DNA from 3 places in the Cobetia sp. 1CM21F genome. Region 2 is predicted to be linked to each of the others. Evidence: predicted binding sites of a transcription regulator. Region 2 holds the regulator's gene; each other region holds the start of a gene.
What was found. Region 2 encodes sigma-54, which starts transcription at its own class of promoters, with help from an activator protein. Its sites were predicted from a motif close to TGGCACNNNNNTTGCTNT; they were not measured.
Positions count from the first base shown of each region.

Region 1: MSG32_RS06610 (dimethylamine monooxygenase subunit DmmA family protein) is a predicted target of sigma-54. The motif match lies at 2,696-2,713, and genes of this name have one in related genera.
Region 3: MSG32_RS13325 (NCS1 family nucleobase:cation symporter-1) is a predicted target of sigma-54. The motif match lies at 1,471-1,488, and genes of this name have one in related genera.

Region 1 covers NZ_JALNTQ010000002.1:227,248-231,419, forward strand. The annotation lists gene MSG32_RS06600 (DUF3445 domain-containing protein) at 1-956, opposite strand, end outside; gene MSG32_RS06605 (PDR/VanB family oxidoreductase) at 996-1,940, opposite strand; gene MSG32_RS06610 (dimethylamine monooxygenase subunit DmmA family protein) at 1,925-2,611, opposite strand; gene MSG32_RS06615 (FMN-binding glutamate synthase family protein) at 3,299-4,172, opposite strand, start outside.
Region 2 covers NZ_JALNTQ010000002.1:1,195,221-1,199,392, reverse strand. The annotation lists gene MSG32_RS10830 (PTS sugar transporter subunit IIA) at 93-563, opposite strand; gene raiA (ribosome-associated translation inhibitor RaiA) at 573-881, opposite strand; gene MSG32_RS10820 (RNA polymerase factor sigma-54) at 1,542-2,990, opposite strand; gene lptB (LPS export ABC transporter ATP-binding protein) at 3,224-3,964, opposite strand; gene lptA (lipopolysaccharide transport periplasmic protein LptA) at 3,968-4,172, opposite strand, start outside.
Region 3 covers NZ_JALNTQ010000004.1:20,592-24,763, reverse strand. The annotation lists gene MSG32_RS13335 (sodium:proton antiporter) at 1-290, shown strand, start outside; gene MSG32_RS13330 (aspartate/glutamate racemase family protein) at 390-1,145, opposite strand; gene MSG32_RS13325 (NCS1 family nucleobase:cation symporter-1) at 1,558-3,033, shown strand; gene MSG32_RS13320 (GGDEF domain-containing protein) at 3,317-4,172, shown strand, end outside.

The sequences.
Region 1 (4,172 bases), 970 kb from region 2:
TTGTAGTCGATCAGCTCCGGCGGCAGGGTCTTCAGCACCTTCAACAGCCGCGTCTGCCAGACCGGGTTGGTACACAGGTCTTCCAGGCTGATCAGATAGGTGCGGATACCGAAGAACAGCGCATGACTGCGCGACATGCGCACCAGCGTCTGCAGCTCGACCCGCAGATGCACATCACGGCCAGCATTCTCTGGCGTGATGGTGGTGCGATCACTGCCCCACTCGGCATAGGTCTCCGGGGAGCTGTCCATGCGCGGATGGATGGTCATGGTCCAGTTCAGACGCCGCACCGGCCCGCCGACCTGGATGGCGCACAGGTATTTGAGCGCGCGATCGAACACGCCCATCTCATGCGCCAGCGGCACCGGGCCATGCCACTGCTTGAAACTCATGCCAGCATCGAAGGCCAGTGACCAGTCCGCCGGACAGGTGATCATGCCGGCGTCCATGAACAGGTCACCGTCGCGCTGGTCGAGCAGCGCGATATCGCCCTGCATCTGACGACCGATATAGTCCAGCGGCGGCAATGGCAGGCTGGCGTCATCGCCCATGCAAAAGGCCTGCTCCAGTCCCAGCAGATGGTTGCGCCACACGCAGTCATCGCCGTCGCGCTCGAAACTGAAGGCCTCGGGATAGTCCCGGGCGTAATGCGTCATCACGAATTCCAGGAAGTCCCAGGCGGCCGGCTGCATGTGCGGCATCACCAGGCAACGCCTGGGGTCCTTGGCCAGCACCCGCTCACGCTCGGCGATCTCGCTCAGATAGTGCTCATCGATATCCAGCATGTGCTCGGTGATGGAACCCGGCTTGCCGGGCAAGGTATGCGGCTCGATATTGACCGAGTAACGGTACTCATCTTCCGGGAACGGGAAGGGAAAACGCTGGATGGCGTGATCGGAATTCTTGAAGGTGAACAGACCATGAAACGCCTGGTCATCTCGCGGGGAAAATTGCATGTTCCTGCTCCTTGGGGGTCCATCTCGCGAAAGACGTATTCAGAGATCCAGCACCAGCCGCTGGCTGCGTGCCCGGGAAACGCAGGGCATCACGCAGCGCTGACTGGCCCGCTCCTGTTCATCGAGGAAGGCATCACGGTGCTCCGCCTCCCCCTCCAGCATCTCGACCCGACACTGCCCGCAGACGCCGCCACGACACAGGCTCGTCACCTCGACACCGCTGCGCTCCAGCGCTTCCAGCATCGATTCCTGGGCGCCGACCGCCACTTCCACACCGCTGGCGCGCGCCACGGCCGTGAAGGGAGTCCCCGGTTCCGGGGCGGCAAAGACCTCGTGGTGGATGCGCGCGAGACTCCAGTGCAGCTCGCGTGCCGCTTCCTTCACGGCATCGATCATGGCTTGCGGGCCGCAGAGATAGACGTGCGTGCCGGCGGGCTGACGCGCCAGCAAGGCCTTCAGGTTCGGGCGTTCGAGACGATGCTGGGTGATGTTGCCACTCGCCAGATAGGGCGCGGCCTCCGGGAAGCGGGCGACGTCGAGGTCCTGGCTGCGCAGGTGCAGCTCCCAGCTGGCGCCACGCCGCTCAAGCTCCGGCAGGTAGGAGAGAAATGGCGTGATGCCGATGCCGCCTGCCAGCATCAGGTGGTGGCGCGCCTGCCAGTGCGGCAGAAACAGGTTGGCCGGCGGGCTGAGTTCCAGCTCGTCGCCGACCTGCACGCGGGAATGGATGGCTTCGGAGCCACCACGCGAGACCGGCTGACGACGCACCGCGATGCAGTAATGCGAGGGATCATCCGGCGGGCTGATCAATGAGTAGGCGTTGCGACACACCCGCCCCTCTCCCGGAATGCCCAGCACCACATGACTGCCCGGCGAGAACGGCGTGAAGGGGGACGCCTCATCGGCAGGCACCAGAGTGAGACGGCGCACGCTGCTGCTGAGCTGATCGACCGCGGCGACCCGCGCCTTCATGAAGCGAGACATGGTGCCACCTCCTCCTGTGGGGGAATCTCTCCCGGGGCTTCCGCATCGATTCGCACGCCCATGTAGGCGCCGAGACGCTTGGAAAAATGATCACGCACTTCCAGCATCAAACCACAGCCATCACAGGCTGCCGGCGAGTGGATGACATGCTCACTGACCTGCTGACAGTGCACGCAGAACACATGCCGCCCCAGGGCAGCGACCGGCAACATCACCATGTCATCCAGCAGCAGCCCCTGCTGCTGAGCCAGATTGGCGACCTGCCACACGAAATGCTCACTGCCGATGATGACCAGGCACCCCGCGACACCGATCTCGCTGATGGCGCCGACCAGTGCGTCGCAGGCCTTCGGGCGGTCATCGACGTCGTACCAGCGATGCAGGCGGGCGTTGTCGGCGGGCCCCGTGGGCAACGCCTCTGTTGCCGGGGCGGATTGCACGGCGCCTCCCACCTCGTGGCTGCCGAGCTGATCGAGCAGCGTACTGATCAGCTGACAATGCATCTGCAGCTGCTGACGGGCGTTGCCCGCCGCCTCACCAGTGCCTGGCAGGCTCTCGGGAGACTGGCATGCCACCAGATAGCGTTGGGCATCGGGCAGCGCCTCGATGCGTGGATAGTGTTGCCGACTTCGAATCCCGGCAGTGACAGAGGATGATTGCGGGCTTTTCATGACACGACCCTGCTCTGAGAAATTGTCCTTGTTGTAATGCCGCCGTCTTGACGATGACGTGCATCCGACTACCACTCCATTTCTTGAGCATATTTCGTGCCATTGACGGCAAAATCATTGCCCCACACACCCGACAAAATTGCCTGAAAATCCTGCTTCATATATGAACCATCAATCGAGACATTCACGCACCAAAACAGAACATCACGCTCAGAAAAAACGGCTTGTATTCACCATTATTGCCCTGATTCAATCTCACCCCACAAGCCAACCTCTACGCCTGACATCTTTCTCATGAAATAACCACAAGATCCTGAAATAATGGAAAAATTCTGCCTCGAGAAAATCACGACCTTTCAATCATAACGACACTACGGGCTTCTCCATCATCAGCATTCTGACGCGCTTTCGCTTGCATGATAGTGGCCGGATTCCTTGACTTTACTCAGCACAAAAGAAAGCGCCTCACCGAAGGGGTGAGGCGCTCTAATGACTCGATGCAATCAGGTCAAATCTTTCTACATCAACCGGAGCAGAGCTCTGTCATTGGGACAGCTTGCCTGGACAACATTGCGGCGAGCTTGCTGACAAAAGGCTTCGAAGCTTTGCCATGACAATCATGCGCAATGCTAGCCATGCACGATCGCGCTCATGCGCAATGGAACACTCACAACAAAGATCGTGCCATCAGTAACCGCCCTGTCCCGGCACCCAGTTGGTGCCCGCCAGCGGCACCCGGGCCATGGCCGCGGCTTCCACGTTCAGGGCGACCAGATCTTCCGGTTCCAGGTGGTGCAGGTGCGACTTGCCACAGGCACGTGCCAGAGTCTGGGCTTCCAGCGTCAGCACGCGCAGGTAGTTGGCCAGACGCTTGCCGGCTGCGACCGGGTCCAGTCGCTGGCTCAGCTCCGGGTCCTGGGTGGAGATACCGGCCGGACACTTGCCATCCTGGAAGTCGTCATAGAAACCGGCGGCGGACCCCAGCTTCTGATACTCATCGGCGTAGCGCGGATGGTTGTCGCCCAGCGCAATCAAGGCGGCGGTACCGATGGCCACGGCGTCGGCACCCAGCGCGATCGCCTTGGCCACATCGGCGCCGTTGCGAATCCCGCCGGAGACGATCAGCTGCACCTCACGGTGCAGGCCCATCTCCTGCAGTGCCTGCGTGGCCTGGGGGATGGCGGCCATGGTCGGGATGCCGACGTGTTCGATGAAGACATCCTGGGTGGCGGCCGTGCCGCCCTGCATGCCATCCAGCACGATGACATCCGCACCCGCCTTCACCGCCAGCTTGACGTCGTAGTAGGTGCGGGTCGCGCCGATCTTGACGTAGATCGGCACCTGCCAGTCGGTGATCTCGCGCAGTTCGGCAATCTTGATCGCCAGGTCATCCGGGCCGGTCCAGTCCGGGTGGCGACAGGCGCTGCGCTGGTCGATGCCCTGCGGCAGCGTGCGCATGCCCGCGACCCGCTCGGAAATCTTCTGCCCCAGCAGCATGCCGCCACCGCCGGGCTTGGCGCCCTGGCCGAGCACGACTTCAATCGCATCGGCCTTGCGCAGG
Region 2 (4,172 bases):
TGGGGCAGAGGGCTGCCCGCTATCAGTGCGCTGTACGTCGGCCGATGGAAGGCCAGCAAGACGAAAGCCCGGACGATGTCCGGGCCTGTCATTCAGCGCGCCGGTAATTCGGCGATGGCTTGGGTCAATGCCTCAAAGAGTGCACGCTGGCTGTCTGCCTGGCGCAGGGCCGAGCGATTGGTCGGGGAATTGAGCAATTCCGCGACCTGCCCGAGCAGCGTCAGATGAGTCTCATCCGCTTCCTCAGGCACCAGCAGCACGAACAGCAGATCGATGGGTTCTCCGTCGATGGCATCGAAGTCGATGGGTTCACCGAGCTTCAGAAACGCAGCGATTGGCGTCTTGCAATGCGGGCTGCGTGCATGGGGCACGGCCACACCGTGGCCAATGCCGGTCGACCCCAGTCTCTCGCGCCCGATCAGGCGCGAGAAGACTTCCTGGCTATCCAGGCTGGGAATGTTCTGTGCGATGAAGGTGCTGAAGAATTCAAGCACCCGCTTCTTGCTCCCCCCGGGGACACCGTACAGCGTGCGCTCGGGGGGAAGGATCTGATCAAGTGTCATGGCTGAAGGTCAACGGGTCCCGGTGCCCTGAGAGCGAGCCTGGGACTTTTCCTTGTGTTTGACCAGCTGGCGATCCAGCTTGTCGGCGAGCGCGTCGATGGCAGCGTACATGTTGGGGTCTTCTGCCAGGGCGTGGAGGTCAGCGCCTGCCGCGTGCAAGGTGCAGGCAGCCTGCTGGCGCTCCTTCTCGATCGACAGTGTCACCTGAACATTGGTGATGTTGTCGTAATGCCGTTCGAGGCGAGCGAGCTTCTCGTTGACGTAATCGCGGAGAGGATCGGTAAGTTCCACATGATGCCCGGTGATATTCACTTGCATGGACACGCTCCTTTATCCAGCGGGTTGCCATTCAATTGTAACCCTTTTTGACTACGAGCAAACCCTGATCGGACGCTCTGCAACAGGCTTGACGGCCACCGTCTGGCGATGTTTTCGCACCCTTGCCAGTGGCGTCAGATGTCGTGAGCGTCTGTACCGACAATGCCCAAGCTTTGCGCAAAGATCAACGCTGCGCTGCATCGTGGCTCAGTGCTTGTCTTCAACTCAGTGAGGGGTATCGGAGTGGACTTCAAGGGCACGTCTGGTGGGTGGTGCGTGAAAGACGCGCAAGAAGGCGGGTTTTCGTCGCCAATCCCTGCATGTACGTCGCCTTTCAGGCGCTTCGATTGCGTGGAGCAAGCGGCGTTCCGGGAGGTTGTCCGGGTGTCATCCAGGTGCAATACGCGCAAAAGTGACTTTAAAAACATGCGATTGACGGTGAATGACGCTGCCGGAACGGCGGTTTTTTACCGTCATCCTGCGCGCCGTCATGGCCCATGACGGGCAATTGATGAGCGGTTGACGGCATGACAGAGCGCGAGACAGGCGCACCGCTGCCCGCGAAGTCAGAGGCTGATGAGCGGAAAATCCAGCGCTTGAGGTTGGCGGCGGCTGCCATTGTGGAGGTGAGAGCAGGGCATGACAGCCGCAGGTGACGCCTCAGGCCAGACGTTTGCGCTCGCTGGAGGAGGGGATGCCCATCGCTTCGCGATACTTGGCCACGGTACGGCGTGCGACCTCGATGCCATCGCTGGCGAGCAGATCGACCAGCCGCGAGTCGGAGAGAGGCTTGCGGGCCGGCTCTTCCGCGATCAGCTTGCGGATGCGGGCACGAATGGCGGTGCTTGAGTGGGCGTCGCCACTGCCGCTGCCACCGACCTGGCTCGAGAAGAAGAACTTGAGCTCGAAGACGCCGCGCGGGGTGTGGATGTACTTCTGGGTCGTGACCCGCGAGATGGTCGATTCGTGCATCTCGACCACTTCGGCGATGTTGGCCAGAATCAGCGGCTTCATGCCTTCCTCGCCTTGCTCGAGGAAGTCGATCTGGCGCGCCATGATCTCGCGGCCGACCTTGAGCAGGGTGTCATTGCGCGATGACAGGCTCTTCATCAGCCAGCGGGCTTCCTGCAGGTTGTCCTTGAGGAAGGTGTTGTCGGCTGACTTGTCGGCACGCTTGATCAGCGCGGCGTATTCCGGCTGGATGCGCAGCTTGGGCAGCGCTTCCGGGTTGAGCTCGACCTGCCAGCCATGGCGGGTATGGCGCACCAGCAGATCAGGGATCACGTAATCGCTGGCGGGCTCGCCCCAGGCGGATGCCGGACGCGGATCGAGCGCGCGTACCAGGCGGATGACGTGATCCAGCTCGTCATCGTCAAGGCTCAGGCGGCGCTTGAGCAGCTTGCGGTCATCGTTGCCCAGTGCCTCGAGGAATTGACGTACCAGGCGGCGCGCCTGCGCCAGCAGCGGCAGGTCATCCGGCAGCAGTGCCAGTTGCAGCAGCAGGCATTCGCGCAGATCACGGGCGAAGACGCCGGTCGGGTCGAACTGCTGCAGACGCAGCAATACCTGCTCGAGTTCGGAGGCCTTGAGGCCGGGCAGGCCCTGGCCGCGCAGGCCATCGACCAGCTCATCGAGTGACAGGCTCAGATAACCGGCACCGTCGACGGCATCGATCAGGCTCTCCGCCATCTGGCGTTCACGGCCATCGAGGTCGGTCATCGCCAGCTGCCAGCGCAGGTGGTCCTGCAGGCTCTCGACGCTGGTATTTCGATCGAAGTCCGTCCCTTCTTCACTCCCGCTGCCACTGCCGGAGCTGGTCAGGCTACCGGCGTGGTCCTGGTAGAGGTCCGACCAGTCGCTGTCGAGGGGGTATTCCTCGGGAATCTCGCTCGAGGAGTCGGCAGTGGAGATCTCGCTCGAATCCTGTGTCTCGACGACATCCAGCGACTCGTAGTCCTCGTCGAGCTCCAACATGGGGTTGGACTCGAGGGCTTGCTGAATCTCCTGACGCAGGTCGAGCGTCGACAGCTGCAGCAGCTGGATCGCTTGCTGGAGCTGCGGCGTCATGGTCAGCGAGGTGCCGAGGCGGAGTTGCAGGGTGGGTTTCATGGAGTCAGTCAATTCACGGCAAAGGAACGTGCTTACTACGCTATACCGTGACTCGGGGCACTGACAAGTGGTTGTCGTGAATATTCAAGCAACTTGCATGCCATGTTTCCACCAAGGTGGTATGGACGTCATGCATGCGTCTGATGTCAGACATGAAAAAGCCGCTACGCGATAAAATCACGCAGCGGCTTTTGAAGCTTTCGCATCTGGTGGGCTCAGCGCAGCCGCTAACCCTAGAGCGTGAACTCGTGGCCCAGGTAGACGTCGCGCACCTGCTGGTTGGCCAGGATGGAGTCCGCGTCACCGTGGGCGATGATCTGGCCATCGCCGACGATATAGGCGGTGTCACAGATATCGAGCGTCTCGCGCACGTTGTGGTCGGTGATCAGCACGCCGATGCCACGATCGCGCAGTTGGCGCACGATGCTCTTGATCTCGCCCACCGAGATGGGGTCGACGCCGGCGAAGGGCTCATCGAGCAGCACGAAGTCCGGCTCGGTGGCCAGTGCACGGGCGATCTCGACCCGTCGACGCTCACCACCGGACAGGCTCATGCCGGCGCTGGCGCGGATGTGCGTGATGCTGAATTCCTCGAGCAACTCTTCAAGGCGTGCCTTGCGGCCATTGCGATCCAGGTCCTTGCGGGTCTCCAGGATCGCCATGATGTTGTCGGCCACCGACAGCTTGCGGAAGATCGACGCCTCCTGCGGCAGATAGCCGATGCCGGCGCGTGCACGCTGATGCATGGCGGCAGCGGAGAGGTCCTTGTCATCGATGGAGACGTTGCCGGCATCGGCGCGCACCAGTCCGACGATCATGTAGAACGAGGTCGTCTTGCCGGCGCCGTTGGGGCCCAGCAGGCCGACGATGTCGCCCTGGCGGATCTCCAGCGAGATGTCCTTGACCACCTTGCGGCCCTTGTAGGCCTTGGCCAGATGGCGAGCGCTCAGCGTACGCGGAGTAGCAGCAGTCATGACTCAGTTTTCCTTGCTGGCATTGGCGCCGCGTGGCGTCAGAGTCATGTGCACGCGACCGCCTTCGGTCTGCTGTGCCGTCTTGCTGTTGTTGGCGTTCACCTGGCGCTTGTCGAGGAAGTACTCCACGTAGCCGCCTTCGAAGGTGTCATCGCCTTTCTCAAGACGCGCGTTGCCGACCAGCTCCACGCGGCGCTCCAGTGCATGG
Region 3 (4,172 bases), on a different contig from region 2:
TTCTGCTCTCGCGCCTGGCGCTGATCGGTCTTCCGCTGAGCCTCTTGCGCCGCTGGTACACCTTCCGCCCAGGCACCACGCGCGTGCTCACCTGGGGCGGCCTGCGCGGTGGCATCTCGGTGGCGCTGGCGCTGGCGATTCCCGAAGGCGACTTCCGCGAGCCGCTGGTGGTCACCACCTACATCATCGTGCTGTTCTCGATCCTCGTGCAGGGGTTGAGCATCGGCAAGCTGGTGACGGCGGTGGTCGGCGATCGCAGCCACTCGGGAGAGTCGAACGACAAGCACTGAGTCAGAGTCGGCCAATGCAAACGCCCCTTCACTGGCAGCAGTGAGGGGGCGTTTGCGTTTCGGTCGCGAGGCGCCAGCCAAGGGCAGTTTGCTGGCGGGTCAAAGGGCTGCCAGGCCCCGGGCAAAGACACCGCTGAGGGGTTTCACCTCACCCGCTTGCTTCGCGCGGGCGACAGCGGGCTGGCGCATCAGGGTCAGCAGCAGGTCGCGCCCCGCCAGCAGCGGGTCGACCACCGGCAGGCCGACCTCTGACGCGATGGCATCACGCAGCGGCCCCATCGCAGCGCAGCCCAGCACGATGCTGCCGGCACCGCTGGCTCTGGCGTGTTCACAGCTCTCCAGCAATGCCGCGGGGGGAGTGCGCGCCTCGGACAGCGCGAGTACCGGTACGTCACAGGCCAGCAGCGCCTTGCACAGGGGGCGCATCGCATAGCGCTCCAGCAGCTGCTCGGACATCGGCAGCGTGCTGGTCATGCTGGTGACGATGGCAAAGGAGGGAGCCGCCAGCGTGGCCATGTGCATGGCGGCCTGGGCGATGCCGATCACCGGCACGGGGCTCAGTTCGCGTGCGGCCTCGAGGCCGGGGTCACCGAAGCAGGCCAGCAGATAGCCATCGGCGGGCGGGGTCTCCAGCAGGCCCTCACGATCACGGGCGATCAGCGCCAGCAGCGCGACCACCGCCATGGCTTCCTCGACGGCGGTCTCGATGCTGGGGGCGCCATGCTCGGCAGTCAGCACCTCGAGGTGGACGTCCCGGGCGAGCTGCCGTTGCAGCGAGTGCGCCATCTGCTGGCTCATCGCCTGGCTGGTGTTGGGATTGATGACCTTGAGACGCAACATGGCGGGCTCTCTCATGATGGTGGGCTCGTGATGGACTTTCGCGTGACGGGCTTTTTCGTGACGGGCTTTCTCGTGACGGCGCGCGCCGGATGCGAGGCCGTGCGAGCGGAGCACACAAAACACGAGCAGCATCCGTGCCAGTCCCGGCGACACCTGCTGGCGCAACGTTCGTTTCATTGGTGACGCGCTGCTGTGGTGCATATGGCTAATACAGCGGAAGTTGATGGTGCTTGATGTCTCAGGAGTTGCCGCGCGCATGGCATTACTGGCAGGGGTTGTTGCGCAGAGCGGGCTTTGGGGAAAACGCTTGGAGATTGAAAATCCGCAACAAGTGTTTCACTGGCACGCTTGTTGATAAGGGGAGGGTATGGCGAGGCATGACGCCTCGTGACTGGCCCATGGCCCACAAGCCCCTCTGGAGACAACAATGACACCCCAGACTCCCCCTGATCTGAGCAACGCGAGCAAGCGGCTCATCAATGAGGACCTCGCCCCCTGCGAGCAGAACTGGAACTGGTACAACATCTTCTCGTTCTGGATGTCCGATGTGCACAGCGTCGGTGGCTACGTCTTTGCCGCCAGTCTGTTCACCCTGGGGCTGGCCAGCTGGCAGATTCTGGTCTCGATGCTGGTCGGCATTCTGGTGGTGCAGGTGTTCGCCAATCTGATCTCGCGGCCCAGCCAGCAGACGGGGGTGCCCTTCCCGGTGGTCTGCCGTCAGTCCTTCGGCATCTATGGTGCCAACATTCCTGCGATCATCCGCGGGCTGATCGCGGTGGTGTGGTACGGCATCCAGACGTATCTGGCGGCGCATGCCTTGATGCTGGTGCTGCTGCGCTATGTGCCGTCGCTGGAAGGGCTGACCGAGACCCAGCTGTTCGGGCTCTCGCAGCTGGGTTGGTACTGCTTCCTGTTCATGTGGGTGCTGCAGGCGCTGGTGTTCTGGTGGGGCATGAATGCGGTGCGGCGCTTCATCGATTTCGCCGGGCCAGCCGTCTATGTGGTGATGTTCGCGCTGGCGGGCTGGATCGTCTGGCAGGCCGGCTGGGACAACATCAGCTTCACGCTGGGTAGCAAGACGCTCTCGGGCAGCGACGCCCTGTGGCAGATGGTGATCGCCGCGGCGCTGGTGGCGGGCTACTTCGCGGGGCCGACGCTCAACTTCGGAGACTTCTCGCGCTACTGCGCTACCCCCGGTGATGTGAAGCGCGGCAATTTCTGGGGCCTGCCGGTCAACTTCCTGTTGTTTGCCGTCATCACCGTGGTGGTGGTGTCCGGCACGCAGCCCATCTTCGGCGAGATGTTGCATGACCCGATGGAGACCGTCGCCCGCATCGACAATGGCGTCGCGGCAGCGCTGGGCATCCTGACCCTGGTGCTGGCGACCATCGGCATCAACATCGTGGCCAACTTCGTGTCCCCGGCGTTCGACTTCTCCAATGTGGCACCGTCCCGCATCAGCTGGCGCATGGGCGGCATGCTCGCCGCCGTCGGCTCCATCTTCATCACGCCGTGGAATCTGTTCAACAACCCGGAGATCATCCAGTACACCGTGGGCATCCTCGCCGCGGCCATCGGGCCGGTGTATGGCGTGATCCTGTTCGACCACTATCTGGTCAACAAGGGCGGCATCAACACCAAGGCGCTGTTCACCGACAGCGCGGAAGGCGAGTACTTCTTCGAGAAGGGCGTCAACGTCGCGGCGGTCAAGGCGCTGCTGGTCTCCTCGGCGGTGACGCTGATCATCAGCTTCCTGCCGCTGGGCGACATCACCCACTTCACGCTGTTCATCGGCGGTCTGATGGCGGCAGGGCTTTATGGCATCTTCTCGGGGTACTGGCTGGGAGATGCCGCCTCTGCACGCATCTATGTACCGGCCGGGGTACGCCAGAAGATGTCATGACGCTCAGGCCGTGAGCTGGCATTGCCTTGGCTTTACCTTCAGCGCCCTGCTGTCGCCACCGATATGGATGACGACAGCAGGGCGCTTTCGTTCGTGTTGCCGGCACATTCTTGTTGCCGACACCTCTTTGCCCTTGCTTCGCCTGGCCGGCCTGATGACGCAGCACATTGTCTTGTCAGGCAGACGGTAATCTTGCGTTTACTGATCAACTCTTTATTCCAGTGAGGTGTGCTCTGCGCGCGGTGTAACATTGGCTGATGCTACCGAGTGTCGAGGATGGAACATGCCGCTTCATGAACATCTGATATTGCCGGGCAGGGACGGTTCGGATATCGAAGCGCAGCACTATCGCACGCGAATCAACAATACCTTCATCATGTTCGCCATGGCGTGCTTCGCCTGCTTCCTGCTGTTTGACTATTTCCAGGTGCCGTCTGCCTGGCAGGCGTTGTGGGTGGGGCGGCTGATCATCTTCCTCTGCTGCCTGCTGTGCATCCTCCAGCTGCGCCGCGGCGGCGTGCATTCGGACAAGATCCTGCTGGCCGGGGCGATACCCGCCAATCTGTTCTTCTGCTTCGGTGCCGCGCTGATTCCGGATGCGCTGACGCTGACGTTGTGGAACCTGAGTTTCTCGACCTGCATGCTGATCGCCATGCCTGCCTGGCTGGTGTGGGGCTGGCGCTACCAGCTGGCCAGCAGCCTGCCGCTGATACTGTGTTATGTGCCCATCTATGTGTGGCTGAGCCCCTTGTCGTTGACGACATTGGCCGGCGCTGGTGGTGCCTACATCCTGGGGACCCTCTTCATCGCGCCGGCACTGGCGCATGCCCGAGCCTCGACCTTCCATCGCACCATCCGGCTGCAGCGCACGCTGGAGGCGCGCAATCTCGAATTGCACGACATGAATCAGCGGTTGCTCACCCAGCAGAACGAGCTGGAATACCGCGCCAATCATGATCTGCTGACGGGGCTGCCCAATCGCCGTTTCGGCTTTGATTTTCTCGAGCGGATGCTGGCCGAGAGCACGAGCACTCGGCAATGCATGTCGATCCTGTTCGTGGATGTCGATCGCCTGAAGCACGTCAACGACAGCTTCGGGCACGCCGAGGGGGATCGCCTGATCCAGCTGGTGGCCCGGA